One region of the Vreelandella sp. 2A-K22 genome, then DNA from elsewhere that is predicted to be linked to it. Evidence: predicted binding sites of a transcription regulator. Region 1 holds the regulator's gene; each other region holds the start of a gene.
The links. Region 1 encodes PhoB, which activates phosphate uptake and scavenging genes when phosphate is short. Its sites were predicted from a motif close to TGTCATANNNNTGTCANA; they were not measured.

Region 2: the regulator PhoB is predicted to act here: its motif matches at 1,558-1,575, upstream of phnD (phosphate/phosphite/phosphonate ABC transporter substrate-binding protein).
Region 3: the regulator PhoB is predicted to act here: its motif matches at 2,605-2,622, upstream of ACW17M_RS15235 (putative 2-aminoethylphosphonate ABC transporter substrate-binding protein).

The regions. Positions count from the first base shown of each region.
Region 1 covers NZ_JBSUGC010000001.1:149,640-153,835, forward strand. The annotation lists gene ACW17M_RS00695 (chorismate--pyruvate lyase family protein) at 1-326, shown strand, start outside; gene ubiA (4-hydroxybenzoate octaprenyltransferase) at 362-1,252, shown strand; gene phoB (phosphate regulon transcriptional regulator PhoB) at 1,378-2,067, shown strand; gene phoR (phosphate regulon sensor histidine kinase PhoR) at 2,070-3,356, shown strand; gene ACW17M_RS00715 (hypothetical protein) at 3,668-3,982, shown strand.
Region 2 covers NZ_JBSUGC010000014.1:74,177-78,372, reverse strand. The annotation lists gene phnC (phosphonate ABC transporter ATP-binding protein) at 1-480, opposite strand, end outside; gene phnD (phosphate/phosphite/phosphonate ABC transporter substrate-binding protein) at 558-1,523, opposite strand; gene ACW17M_RS18395 (EAL domain-containing protein) at 1,638-3,395, opposite strand; gene ACW17M_RS18390 (alkaline phosphatase D family protein) at 3,558-4,196, opposite strand, start outside.
Region 3 covers NZ_JBSUGC010000010.1:225,894-230,089, forward strand. The annotation lists gene ACW17M_RS15220 (bifunctional diguanylate cyclase/phosphodiesterase) at 1-1,022, shown strand, start outside; gene ACW17M_RS15225 (HAD family hydrolase) at 1,125-1,850, shown strand; gene ACW17M_RS15230 (UTRA domain-containing protein) at 1,843-2,553, shown strand; gene ACW17M_RS15235 (putative 2-aminoethylphosphonate ABC transporter substrate-binding protein) at 2,670-3,704, shown strand; gene ACW17M_RS15240 (putative 2-aminoethylphosphonate ABC transporter ATP-binding protein) at 3,751-4,196, shown strand, end outside.

The DNA of each region.
Region 1 (4,196 bases):
AAGTGGCGCTGTGCTTAGATGGAACGCCATGGGTGGTGGCGCGCTCGGTCGCCCCGCTCTCACAGGTAAAGGGCCAACGGCTAGAGTGCCTGGGCGAGCGCTCGCTAGGTAGTTGGCTATTTCGCCAGCCGGGTTTAGTGCGTGGGCCATTGGAAGTAACGACGCATTCCCCCCAGTTTGCTAGCGTCAACGGCATACAGGAAGGCTGTGCCTGGGGAAGGCGCTCTGTTTTTTATCACGGCTGTAAGCACGGCAGTCTGTCGTTATTAGTGCAAGAGTATTTTTTGACGGCGATGGCGGATGATCTTGGCCTGCCTTCGCGCTAGGCTAGCGCCTGCATCTTATTCTTCGTGAGGTAAGCATGGATCGTTCACTGTTGCGGCCGAAGGGATGGGCTCGCGTGGCAGATTTTTTACAGCTGATGCGCTTGAATCGGCCGATAGGCACATGGCTTTTGATGTGGCCGACGCTGTGGGCATTATGGGTGGCTGCGGAAGGTGTACCAGGGCGAAATGTGCTGCTGATTTTTGTGGCCGGCGTTTATGTGATGCGCGCTGCGGGCTGCGTGGTCAATGACTATGCGGATCGCCACTTCGATGGGCATGTGAAACGCACAAAACAACGTCCGCTAGCGACGGGCCGTATCAGCGAAACCGAAGCTCAACTGCTGTTTATCGCCCTGGTGGCCGCTGCGTTTATTCTGGTATTACTGACCAACTGGTTTACGGTGCTGCTCTCGCTGGGCGGGGTGCTGCTGGCGATTATTTATCCGTTTATGAAGCGCTATACCCACTTTCCTCAGGTGGTGCTGGGCGCGGCTTTTTCCTGGGCAATTCCGATGGCTTTTGGCGCCGTGCTCGGCCACGTGCCGCTGGAAGCATGGCTGCTATTCTGCGCTAATGTGTGCTGGACAGTGGCCTACGATACCCAGTACGCCATGGTCGATCGCGACGACGATTTAAAAATTGGCATTAAATCGACGGCCGTGCTGTTTGGAAATGCGGATCGTTTGATTATCGGCTTACTCCAGCTAGCCACCCTGGGGTTGCTGGCTTGGGTAGGCTGGTGGGTTGGTTTAGGTGGTTTCTTCTGGTTAGGGCTAGCGGCAATGGCAGCGACTTTTCTGCATCAGCAGCGCTTAATTCGCGACCAGGAGCGGGATGCCTGCTTCCAGGCGTTTCTCAATAATCACTGGTCGGGACTGCTGATTTTTGCCGGTATCGCGCTAAGTTGGTGGCCTGCGGCTGGCTGATCGAGGCGATTGTCATGTAATTGTCATCAAGTCATGGTGTTATCGTCACTGACATGTCATTGATCTGTTTATCTTTGAACTGTTTTTCTTTGAACTAGTTTCTTTGAACACCGTGAGGCTCTGGTATGACCGCCAAGACCGTTCTGATTGTCGATGATGAGGCGTCGATTCGCGAGATGATCGCGGTAGCGCTGGAAATGGCTGACTATCGCGTGCTCGAAGCGGATAACGCCCAGGATGCCCATGCCATGGTGGTCGACCACCAACCCGATTTACTGCTGCTGGACTGGATGATGCCCGGCACTAGCGGTATTGAGCTGGCGAGACGCCTAAAGCGTGAAGAAACCACCGCTGAAATCCCGATTATTATGCTCACCGCGAAAGGCGAAGAGGATAATAAAATTCAAGGGCTTGAAGCCGGTGCCGATGACTATATCACCAAGCCTTTTTCACCCCGGGAATTGGTGGCACGGCTAAAAGCGGTGCTGCGCCGTGCGACGCCACGTGGCGTTGAAGACCCGATTGAGATTAACGGCCTGCTGCTTGATCCGGTGAGCCACCGGGTAAGTGCCCACGGCAAAGCGCTGGAAATGGGCCCCACCGAGTACCGTTTGCTGCAGTTTTTTATGACTCACCAAGAGCGCGCTTACACACGTAGCCAGCTGCTTGACCAAGTGTGGGGCGGCAATGTTTACGTTGAAGAGCGCACGGTCGATGTGCATATCCGCCGCTTGCGTAAAGCGCTGGGCGACGTGCATCAAAACCTGATCCAAACGGTTCGGGGTACCGGTTACCGTTTCTCTGCACGGGTGTAAATGTGCGTTTATGGAGTCGTGAGCTGTGGCGAATAGCGTGGCTGGCCACGCTGGGCACTTGCTTGGGCTGGCTGTTGGGCTCGGCTGGGCTGGGGCTTGCAGCAGGGCTTGCGGGATGCTTGTTTTACCACTTACGACAGTTACGCGAACTCTATTTGTGGCTCACCCTCCACCCTAACGATGAACCGCCTGCCGCTCGCGGGATGTGGGGCGAGCTATTCGATCGTTTATACCGCTATCAAAAAAGTCAGCGCATCACCCAAAGCCGTCTGCGGGCTACTTTGGCACGTATTCAAGAGTCGTCTGAAGCAATGCGTGATAGCGTGGTCATGCTTGATCGCCACGGTGATTTGGAGTGGTGGAACAGCGCCGCCACCGCCATGCTGGGGCTACAAACCGCCCATGATCGTGGTCAACACATTACCAACCTGCTGCGCGACCCGGGCTTTATCAGCTATTTTAATTCGCGTAACTACAGTGAGCCGTTAACGCTCACCTCACCGATTGATGAACGGCGAATCCTGCAGTATCAAATTACCCTCTACGGTGACGACGAACGCTTAGTGATGGCTCGCGATATCACCCGCTTGCATCGTCTTGAGCAGATGCGGCGCGACTTTGTCGCCAACGTTTCCCATGAGTTACGTACGCCGCTGACCGTTCTCTCCGGCTATTTGGAAACCTACAGTGATATCTCCGACCAGCTTCCGCCGCGCTTGGGACGTAGTATTCAGCAAATGCAGGAACAGACCCAGCGGATGCAGAATCTGGTCAACGATTTATTGCTGCTCTCGCGTTTGGAAATTGACCAGGGCGGCCAAGATCATCATCCACTGTCACTCGAGCCTTTACTGCAAAGCGTTTGTGATGATGCGCTGGCCCTATCGCATCAACGTCATACCATCACCGTCGCCCTTGAGAGCGATGCCCGACTGTTAGGCAGTGAACAGGAGATTCGCAGCGCCGTCTCTAACCTTGCCTTTAATGCGGTTCGCTACACGCCTGCTGGCAGCCAAATCACCCTGCGCTGGAAAGCTAGTGCTACTGGTGGCGGCTATATCGATGTGGAAGATAACGGTGAAGGGATTGATCCCGTTCATATTCCCCGACTAACAGAACGCTTTTACCGTGTTGATAAGGGGCGCAGCACTGCGACTGGCGGCACAGGTTTAGGCTTGGCGATCGTTAAGCACGTGCTGTTGCGCCACGATGCGCAACTACAAATTGAGTCCCTTCCCGGCAAGGGTGCGTTGTTTCGCTGCGCCTTCCCCCCCTCGCGTCTTGTTTAATTTAGCAAGTCATCCCATCGCATAATATTTGTAGCAATGTGCAATATTGGCATGCAAGGTTGGTAAAGCTTTACCCATGTGCCATTTTTACACAGCTTAAAGCGTTGTGTCGTGACTCAGTCGATGCCTTTTTGGCATAACTTATTTTTAATTAAGAGACTGATTTTGTTGTTTTTATTTATATGCTTAAGTTTTTTGGCATGCCTTCTGCAGAGTACAGATTGAAGGAAGATGACCGCAGGAATTGCTGGCTTCTCAGTAAGCCTTTCTTTCTTCATTAAGCGGTACTAAACAGCGATCGGAGGTAGGATATGACGTCCAAGGATTTTCTCAAGAAAGCTGGCATTTTAGGTGTATCTTTTGGTCTGATGGCAAGCCCATTAGCTTTTGCACAAACCGATGAAAATTCGGCGATTGACGAAAACCAAGGTATTACCGCTGACGAGCAACCGATGGATTCCCAAGGTACCGGTAGTTCAACTGGCAGTGATACAACAGACATGACTGACGATTTAACCCATGACGAAGGTGATGGTGCCAGCGACATGGATCCGCAATCAAGCAGTCACTCAGACGATGCTGAGTATGACAAGGATGAGCTTGTAGAAGAAAATGGCGGTAGCTAATTATCAATGACCTTTTAGATATCATTAAAAGCTTTTTCAGAGAATGAATAAGCGATTAACAGGATGTTACAAAAGCAAGAATGCTTTTAAGATTCACGGATGAATCAGTAGGCAATCAGAACACTAGTCAGGGTTAATTCCAAGGTTGGAGCCCCGCACAAGGAGTGGAAGCTAGCGTTAGTTATTACCTATAGCCAATTCTGATATCGGGCCC
Region 2 (4,196 bases), on a different contig from region 1:
GAGCGCCCTGGCGATACCCACCCGCTGGCGCTGGCCGCCAGACAGGGCATCGGCACGTTTATCGATGGCATGCGGCAACCCCACTCGCTCCAATAGACGGAAGGCTTCAATCACAGCCTCCTGCGGGTAGCGGCGCAGGAAGCTGCGCCAAAAGCCCACGTAACCGAGCTGACCTGAAAGCACGTTTTCCATCACGGTTAGGCGGTCTACTAACGCATACTCTTGAAAAATCATTCCCATGGAGCGGCGGGCATGACGCAGCTTATGTCCCGAGAGCTTCGTCAGTTCCGTGCCGTCCAGGCGAATGCTGCCCTGAGTAGGCTCAACCAACCGGTTCACACAGCGAATCAGTGTGCTTTTACCCGCGCCAGATGGTCCAATCAGCGCCATCACTTGGCCTTTGGGCAGCGTGAGTTCAATATCCGTCAGCGCTCGATCCCCGGTAGGGTAACGTTTACCAACGCCGGTGAGTGTCAACATGGAAGTGCCTCATCTACATAGCGGTTCGGCCAGAAGGTTGCCCTCCTGGCCGATCGTATTGGGGTACTGCTTAAAGATTAATCGCAGTCGTAGGTCACGCCGTTGGCGTCAGCGATAGTGCGAATAACCGCCCAGTTATCCTGATAAGTAATCGGAATAAACTGCGCTTCGCCGGAGTTGGCGAATTCTGACTCGAGGGCCGTGCCTTCCCAGTCGTAGCTGAAGAACGCATCCTGAATCTTCTCGGCAAGTTCCGGGTTCAGGTTATTCGCCAGCCCGTAAGCGGTGGTGGGAAAGGTTTGTGAGGTGTAGATAATTTCGTAATCACCTTCGTTCACTACACCGCGGGAAATCATCCGCTTGCCCACGGAGTTAGCAATCGCCGCCGCGTCGTAGTCTTCGTTGACCACGCCGAGAATGGAGTTGTCGTGAGAACCAGAGAAAGCGGTCTCAAAATCTTCCCCCGCTTCCATACCGTACTCAGAGCGCAGCAGCGCAGAGGGGGCGCGGAAGCCAGAGTTAGAGGTTTCTGAGGTAAACGCTAGTTGGCGACCCTGCAAGTCTTCAACGGCTTCAATGCCGCTTCCTGGGTAGGTGATAATCTCCATCTCATAACCAAAGCTGCCATCTTCCGCGGCCATCATGGCGAAAGGGCGGAAACCACCGCAGTTAACCGCGACCGGTACGCCGCCGGTATTGAAACCGGCTACGTGGAGACGGCCAGCGCGCAGCGCTTCCTGCTGGGCAGCGTTGGACTGAACCGGAAAGAACTGCACTTTTTTACCGGTGGCTTCGCTCAGGTGATCCAAAAAACCAGACCAGACATCAGCGTAAACCGCAGGATCTTCAACCGGTGTATAGGCAAACACCAAGGTATCCGGGTCAACCCACTGTGACTCGTCGCTGGGGACATCGGCGACCATATCGCCATCGTTATCCACATAGCGTGAAGACAGATCCGCAGAGGCGTTCACTGCGGCCAAAGCGAAGGCACTGGCAACGGCGGCACTGATTAACGTGCGGGAGAGGGATAATGTCTGCATGGGTCACCTGTAGCGTTCTGTAGAGTTATTAAAAGATGACAACATCCTGACGACTCCAGATGACAGAAATGGGGCACTTATATGACCACTTCGTGACGTTTTGGCGAAGGACAGTTAATCTACAGCTTGAAAAGCCTCGTGACCGCGGCGCTCTACAAACAGGCTGTTACCGGGAATTTTTTTGGCCTGGTGCTTCAGCTCAGAAAGCTCGCCTGCGATATCCAGCGATTGGCAGGTAGTCGTATCATGGATGGGTTTTACCGCAATCGAGACGCTCACAAAGGGAAAAAACGTCATTCTATTTTGACGGTTTTCGATGTGAATCCCGCCCTGAAGGCGGTCAGCCTCTTCATAGAAGCCCGGAGCCATCACCTCGAATGAGTGTAGAATTTGCTGACAAACACTTTCCCAGTACTCAAGCGGCAGCAACATCATAAAATCATCGCCGCCAATATGGCCAATAAAGCCCCCGGCATTCTCTACCTGTGCTTGCAGCAGCCGCGATAGCGAAATGATGATGTGGTCACCTCGGGCGTAGCCATAGGCATCGTTAAAGGCTTTAAAGTTATCCAAGTCAACATAGGCCGCAGCAAACCCATGCCCGGAGGCCAAATAAGCCGCCAGGGTTTCATTGATCAGGATATTACCCGGCAGGCCGGTGAGCGGGTTGGCATGCCGCGCTTGGCGCACCTGAATCGCGGTAATCTCACGCAAAAGGTCAACGATATTGCCCATCCCCAGGTAGTCACCGTTAGCGTTAACGATGACAAAGTCCTCTTGCTCAATATCCCGGCTGTCGGTCAACTTCTGACTCAAAATCTCAAGCGGAGTATCCGCTTCGGCCACCAGCATGCGTGCATCAGCAACGTCCAGCACACGGCGCTTGGCATAAAGCGAATGGCTATAGGGGTTGGTAAATAGAGTTAAAAACGAGTTGCGTCGCACCACAGCCACGGGCTTACCATTCTCCAGCACGGCCACGCAGCGCAAACTGGGTTGTTGGCGAAATCGCTCGGAGATATACGGCACTGCGCAATCCGTAGTTATGGCATCGGTAGCCCGTAAAATCGAGCGCGTGGTGCGACCCGCAGGGCTTTTTAATTGGGTGCTCGCTGGCAGCACCATATTGAGTTCTAAAGGCGGCTGCTGGTTGGGTCGGGCGAAATAGAAGCCTTGTAGTAGTGCGAGCCCACGGTCGAGTTCCCACAAGCAAAGATGCTCAGCAGCGGTCTCCACCCCTTCGGCGATCACTTGGCAGTCCAGGCTACGCGCCACATCGAGAATCGAACGCAGGAACTCTCGCTTGGCAGGATCCTGGTCAATGCCGGAGATAAAGTGTCGGTCGAGTTTAACGAAATCCGGGCGCAGCTCCGACCAGTGGCGCAGGCTTGAGTGACCTGCACCGAGGTCATCCAGCGCCACCTGGAAGCCCATGGTGCGGTAGTGATCCACCGCTTGGCGCATTAGCTCGTAGTCGTGGATTGGCACGTGTTCAGTGAGCTCGATCACCACCCGCTCTGGGGGCAAGCCGCTGTCACGAATAAAGCCAAGCGTTAAGCCTTCGCGAAAATCACGCTCTACGATCGTCAACGGCATAACGTTAAGAAACAGCAGGCCCGGCAGATCGAGCTCTGCAAAGCGGTAGATGGCTAACCGTCGGCAGAGTATATCTAATTCCACCAGCTTTCCGGCCTGAGTGGCTACTTCAAACAGTCGTAACGGCGAGTGAAGCGGCGATGTTTTAGGCCCACGAATCAGTGCTTCGTAGCCATAAATCGCCTGCTGGCTGGCATCCACAATGGGCTGAAAGAGCACGTGCAACTCTTCTGTTGCAATAATCTTTTGCAACCACTGCGATTCTTGTGCGGTCATTTGCCTGCTGCCCTATTCTGCCACCCTAATAACCAGCGGTGGTTCCTATGATGTGTCACCTTCCCTGGAGTTGGTTGATAAGCTGCAAGCAAGCGTGCGTCATTTTTGTGACGCTATAATGACAATCATCAAGGACATCAGTCAGTTGACGCTACACTGACGTTAAATGAGCGGTTTTTCTCGCGCCGGAAAGACCACCTCGCTACCGTCGGCGTCGAGCTGTCGGATATCGATAGGGTGGCCTTTTTCATCCAGCGTTACTAAGCCAATGCCGCTGGCGTTCCACAGCCGTTCACCCGCGCTGGCGCGGTCAGGATCGCGGGGGTGAACGCTTAGCTTGCGGCGCTTGGTGAACCAATTAAGCGGCGACCACGGCGCATAGAGCCAGCGATTGAGCCGGTCAAAGGTATTGAGCAGATTTTTGGGAAAGGTGTTTTTGATCCCGCTTGAGGTGATCTGCCACAGATGGGGAGAACGGCGCTGATGACGCACCACAATGTCGTAGACAAACGAGTAGTGCACGTCGCCAGATAGAATCACGTAGTTGCCTGGGGTTTTGGAGTGCCGCCAAATCTGCAGCAGCGTATTGGCCGCTCCCCGGTGCGCCATCCAGTTTTCGGCATCCACCACCAACGGCTTACCGGCAAGGGTAAACAGCTTTTGGATTCCCTCTATCAACTTGACGCCGAACATCGGTGCGGGAGAGACAATCACCGCACTTTTGGCCCCCATTAGCGCCTGCTGCATTTCCATTAGCGCCTCCCAGTCCATCAAGCCTGAAGGCCGATGCGGGCTGCGTTC
Region 3 (4,196 bases), on a different contig from region 1:
CCCTGCTGGTGGCCGATACCACCCCTCGTGACATTGGCAGCCTTGTGGAGCAGCTACGCTTAGTGGTTAAGCCGCCGCTTCATCTGGAGCGGCGTGTCTTTCACCTCGATGTCAGCATCGGTTTTGCTCATTATCCGCAGCATGTGAGCGAGGCGGGCGAACTATTTAACGCTGCCAGCATTGCTCTCCACCACGCCAAGCGGCGCGAAAATAGTATCTGCCCCTACTCCCAAACGATGCGCCACGCGCTACATCGACGCCAACAGATGACCGAGCGACTCAGCGCGGCAATTACTGAACACAAGTTAGAACTCTACTTTCAGCCCCAGGTGAACCTTACCAATGGTCAGTTGACCGGTGCAGAAGCCCTGTGCCGCTGGCACGATGCCGAGTGGGGCTGGGTGAGCCCCGGCGAGTTTATTCCCCTGGCTGAAGAGCGTGGTTTGATTCGTGCCTTGGGAGACTGGGTGCTGGAAGAGTCCGCAAGGCAGCTACTGGCATGGCGTGAACAGCCTGAGGGTGGGCTGCCAGGGAGGCTATCGATCAATATTTCCGCCCAACAGTTTGCCGATCCTGAGCTTACCCACCACATTGCGCAACTCACCGCCGGCGTTTCGTCGAGCGCTATCGCCCTGGAGCTCACTGAAAGTGATTTTATGCGCGACCCAGATCAGGCCGTTGAGATCACCCACGCCATGCGACAAGCGGGCTATGCTCTCTCTATCGATGATTTCGGCACCGGCTATTCTTCGCTTTCCTACCTACGGCGCTTCGCTGCCGACGCACTGAAAATTGATATTTCCTTTGTGCGTGAAATGCTCGAAAACAAAAATGACCGCACCATTGTTCAGGCCATCATCGCCATGGCAAAAGCGCTAGAGATGAAAACCGTGGCGGAAGGCGTTGAAACGCGCGACCAAGCGAATTTGCTTGCCGCAATGGGTTGCAATGAGGCACAAGGGTACTGGTTTGGCCGCCCGCTGCCTGCCGATGAGTTTGCGACGCAGTGGTTAACTACTTAGTCTTCTAGTTTGCTCATCGTCGTCTTCTATTAGCGTCATCGTCCTGTCATCACCTTTGGCATACCCTACGCGCCGCCAACCCGCGATGAAAGGAGTGCTCCCATGCGCCTGGCCCTGTTTGATCTTGACGACACCCTCCTGGACGGAGACTGCAGCGACCGCTGGAATTTATGGATGATAGAGCAAGGCTGGATCAGCGATGCCGAAGCGTTTATGGCGCGGGCGGAGAAAATGCACCAGGCCTATCACGCGGGGAAGCTAAAGCTTGAAGAGTATTTGGCCATGACCCTAGCACCGCTGCGAGGGCGCAGAGTGAGAGATGTGCAAAAAGAGGTCGAGCGCTTTGTTGCCACGCACCTGCAACCGCGTATTTTTGAACAAGCTTGGGCCTGTCTGGAAGCGCACCGCCAGGCAGGCGATACCCTGGTACTGATTTCCGCCTCGTCACGGCATCTGGTCGAGCCGATAGCGACCACTCTGGGTATTGAACACGTGCTGGCGGTAGAGCTAAGCGTGGAGCACGGCATCAATGAAGACGCGCGCTATACCGGCGGCAGCGAGGGTATTTTTTCTTATCGTGGCGGTAAGGTGCTGCGCTTAAAACAGTGGTTGGCCGAGCAGCAGTTCACCCCTAGCCACACTACTTTCTACTCAGACTCCCGCAACGACCTCCCGCTGTTGCAGTACGTGGATTGCCCTGTAGCGGTCAATCCCGATCCAGTGCTCGCTGAGGTGGCTAGCGTTGAAGGTTGGCGGCGCTTAGACTGGCGGGCGCCCTCAAGCGCTTCGTCACCTAATGCTCTGCCAGGAAAATCGGCGCATGTCTGATGCCTACTATCTAAAGTTAACCGAACAGCTTCGTACCTTGATCGACCAAAATGCTGCCCTGTGGGAAGGCAAGCTTCCCGCAGAGCGGTCATTGGCCGAGCGTTTTGCCACCACTCGTGTGACCCTGCGCCAAGCGCTTTCACAGTTGGAAATGGAGGGCTTAATCCACCGCAGCAACCGGCGCGGCTGGTTTATTTCTCCTGCCCGTTTAGTTTACGACCCCACCCGTGACGCGGGCTTTAACGACTATGTACGTGCACAGGGGCGGCAGCCACGCACGGCAGTATTGAAGCTGGAAACCCGTGCCCATCTGCCTGCCGCGCGGGCACTGAATTTGCCGGATGACCAGCCGTTTCAGCATATTCGCCGCCGCCGCTACGTGGATGACCGCGCGGTGCTGGTGGAGTCGCTGTGGGTGGTGCCCGAGCGTGCCCCAGAGTTGCTAGATATCTATAGTGGGCAATCGCTTTGGGGGCTGTTGCGCGAGCGCTGGGGGCACTACCTGGCCAATCGCTCTATTCGCATGGTCTCAGAAGCGCTTTCGCCAATGGATGCCGAAGAGCTATTCGTTGCACCCGGCACTGCCGGGTTAAATATTAACCGTGCCATTTTAGACGACCAGCAGCGCCCTATTGAGTTTGATGAAGAGCACTGGCTGCACGATTCGCTGTGTATCAGCGTGGAGCTATCCGGTCAGCGCTAGCGGAAACGACCTAGCCGCGGTCATCACCAGTTAAAAAAACGGTCAAACAAGCGTCATCGCAGTGTCATTTAACGCCTGCAAACTTCTGGTCTATACCAATCAGCCGGGAGACTATCATGATGATGCCACGCCGTTTATTCCCTTCAACGTTGTTAGCAGGTGCTGCTGTTGCGCTTGCTTCCAACGCCCAAGCAACTGAATTAACGGTGTATACCGCCGTTGAGTCGGACGACCTGCAAAAATATGCTGAACGCTTCAACGCGGCCCACCCGGATATCGAGATTAACTGGGTGCGCGACTCCACCGGCGTGATTACCGCCCGCCTGCTGGCCGAGAAAGACAATCCCCAGGCTGACGTGATCTGGGGCCTGGCCGCTACCAGCCTGCTGGTGTTGGAAGAGGAGGGCATGCTGGAGCGCTACGCTCCCGCTGGCGTTGAGAATCTCGACCCCAAATTTGTCGATGTGGCCTATCGTGATGGTGAAGACCCGGCTTGGGTGGGTATGGACGCCTGGGTCGCTGCTATTTGCTACAACACCATTGAGGGCGAGCGCCAGGGCGTGCCGATGCCGACCTCTTGGGAAGACCTTACCCAGCCTGAGTTTGAAGGCCATGTGATCATGCCTAACCCCAACTCGTCGGGTACCGGCTACCTGGATGTAGCCAGCTGGCTGCAGCTATGGGAAGAGGATCAGGGTTGGGATTATATGGATCGCCTACATAACAACATTGCCCGTTACACCCATTCGGGCTCCGCCCCTTGTAGCCTGGCGGCTACCGGTGAAACCGTAGTGGGTGTGTCATTTGCCTTCCGCGGTGCGCGCTTGAAATCCCAGGGTGCGCCTATTGAAGTTATCTTCCCTGAAGAAGGGCTGGGCTGGGATATGGAAGCCGCCGCTATTGTGGCCGGTACCGACAAGCAGGAAGCCGCGCAAACGCTGATGGATTGGGCAATCTCCCGTGAAGCCAACGAACTGTATAACGAAGGCTATGCGGTGGTGGCTTACCCAGGTGTGGCACAGCCGATTGAAAACTACCCTTCCGATATTACTGATCGAATGATCGACGCCGATTTCCAGTGGGCTGCCGTCAATCGTGAACGCGTGCTAGCCGAATGGCAGCGTCGCTACGATGGTAAAACCGAACAATAAGCCGCGATCAGTTGCCCCGGCCGGTTTGCCGGGGCTTGGAGAGGTTATGCACACGACAATGACATCGCTGCTGGCGGCCGACACACCAACGGTGATGACTCCCACTACTCCCCATTTAACCATTGAAGCAGTCACTAAGCGTTTTGGTAGTTTTACCGCGCTGGATGGTATTTCCCTAACCATAAACGAGGGCGAATTTGTCTGCTTTTTGGGCCCCTCCGGATGCGGCAAAACCACCCTGTTACGCACGATTGCAGGGCTGACCCAGCAAACGACGGGCACGCTTATTCAGCGTGACAAGGATATCTCCACGCTGCCCACCCAGGCGCGGGATTTCGGCATTGTGTTCCAGTCCTATGCGCTGTTTCCCAACCTCACGGTGTTCAACAACGTGGCCTATGGGTTGCGCAACCGGCGGGTAGAGCGGTCACGCATCCAAGCACGGGTGGGTGAGCTGCTCGCGCTGGTGAACTTGACGGGCAGCGAAAACAA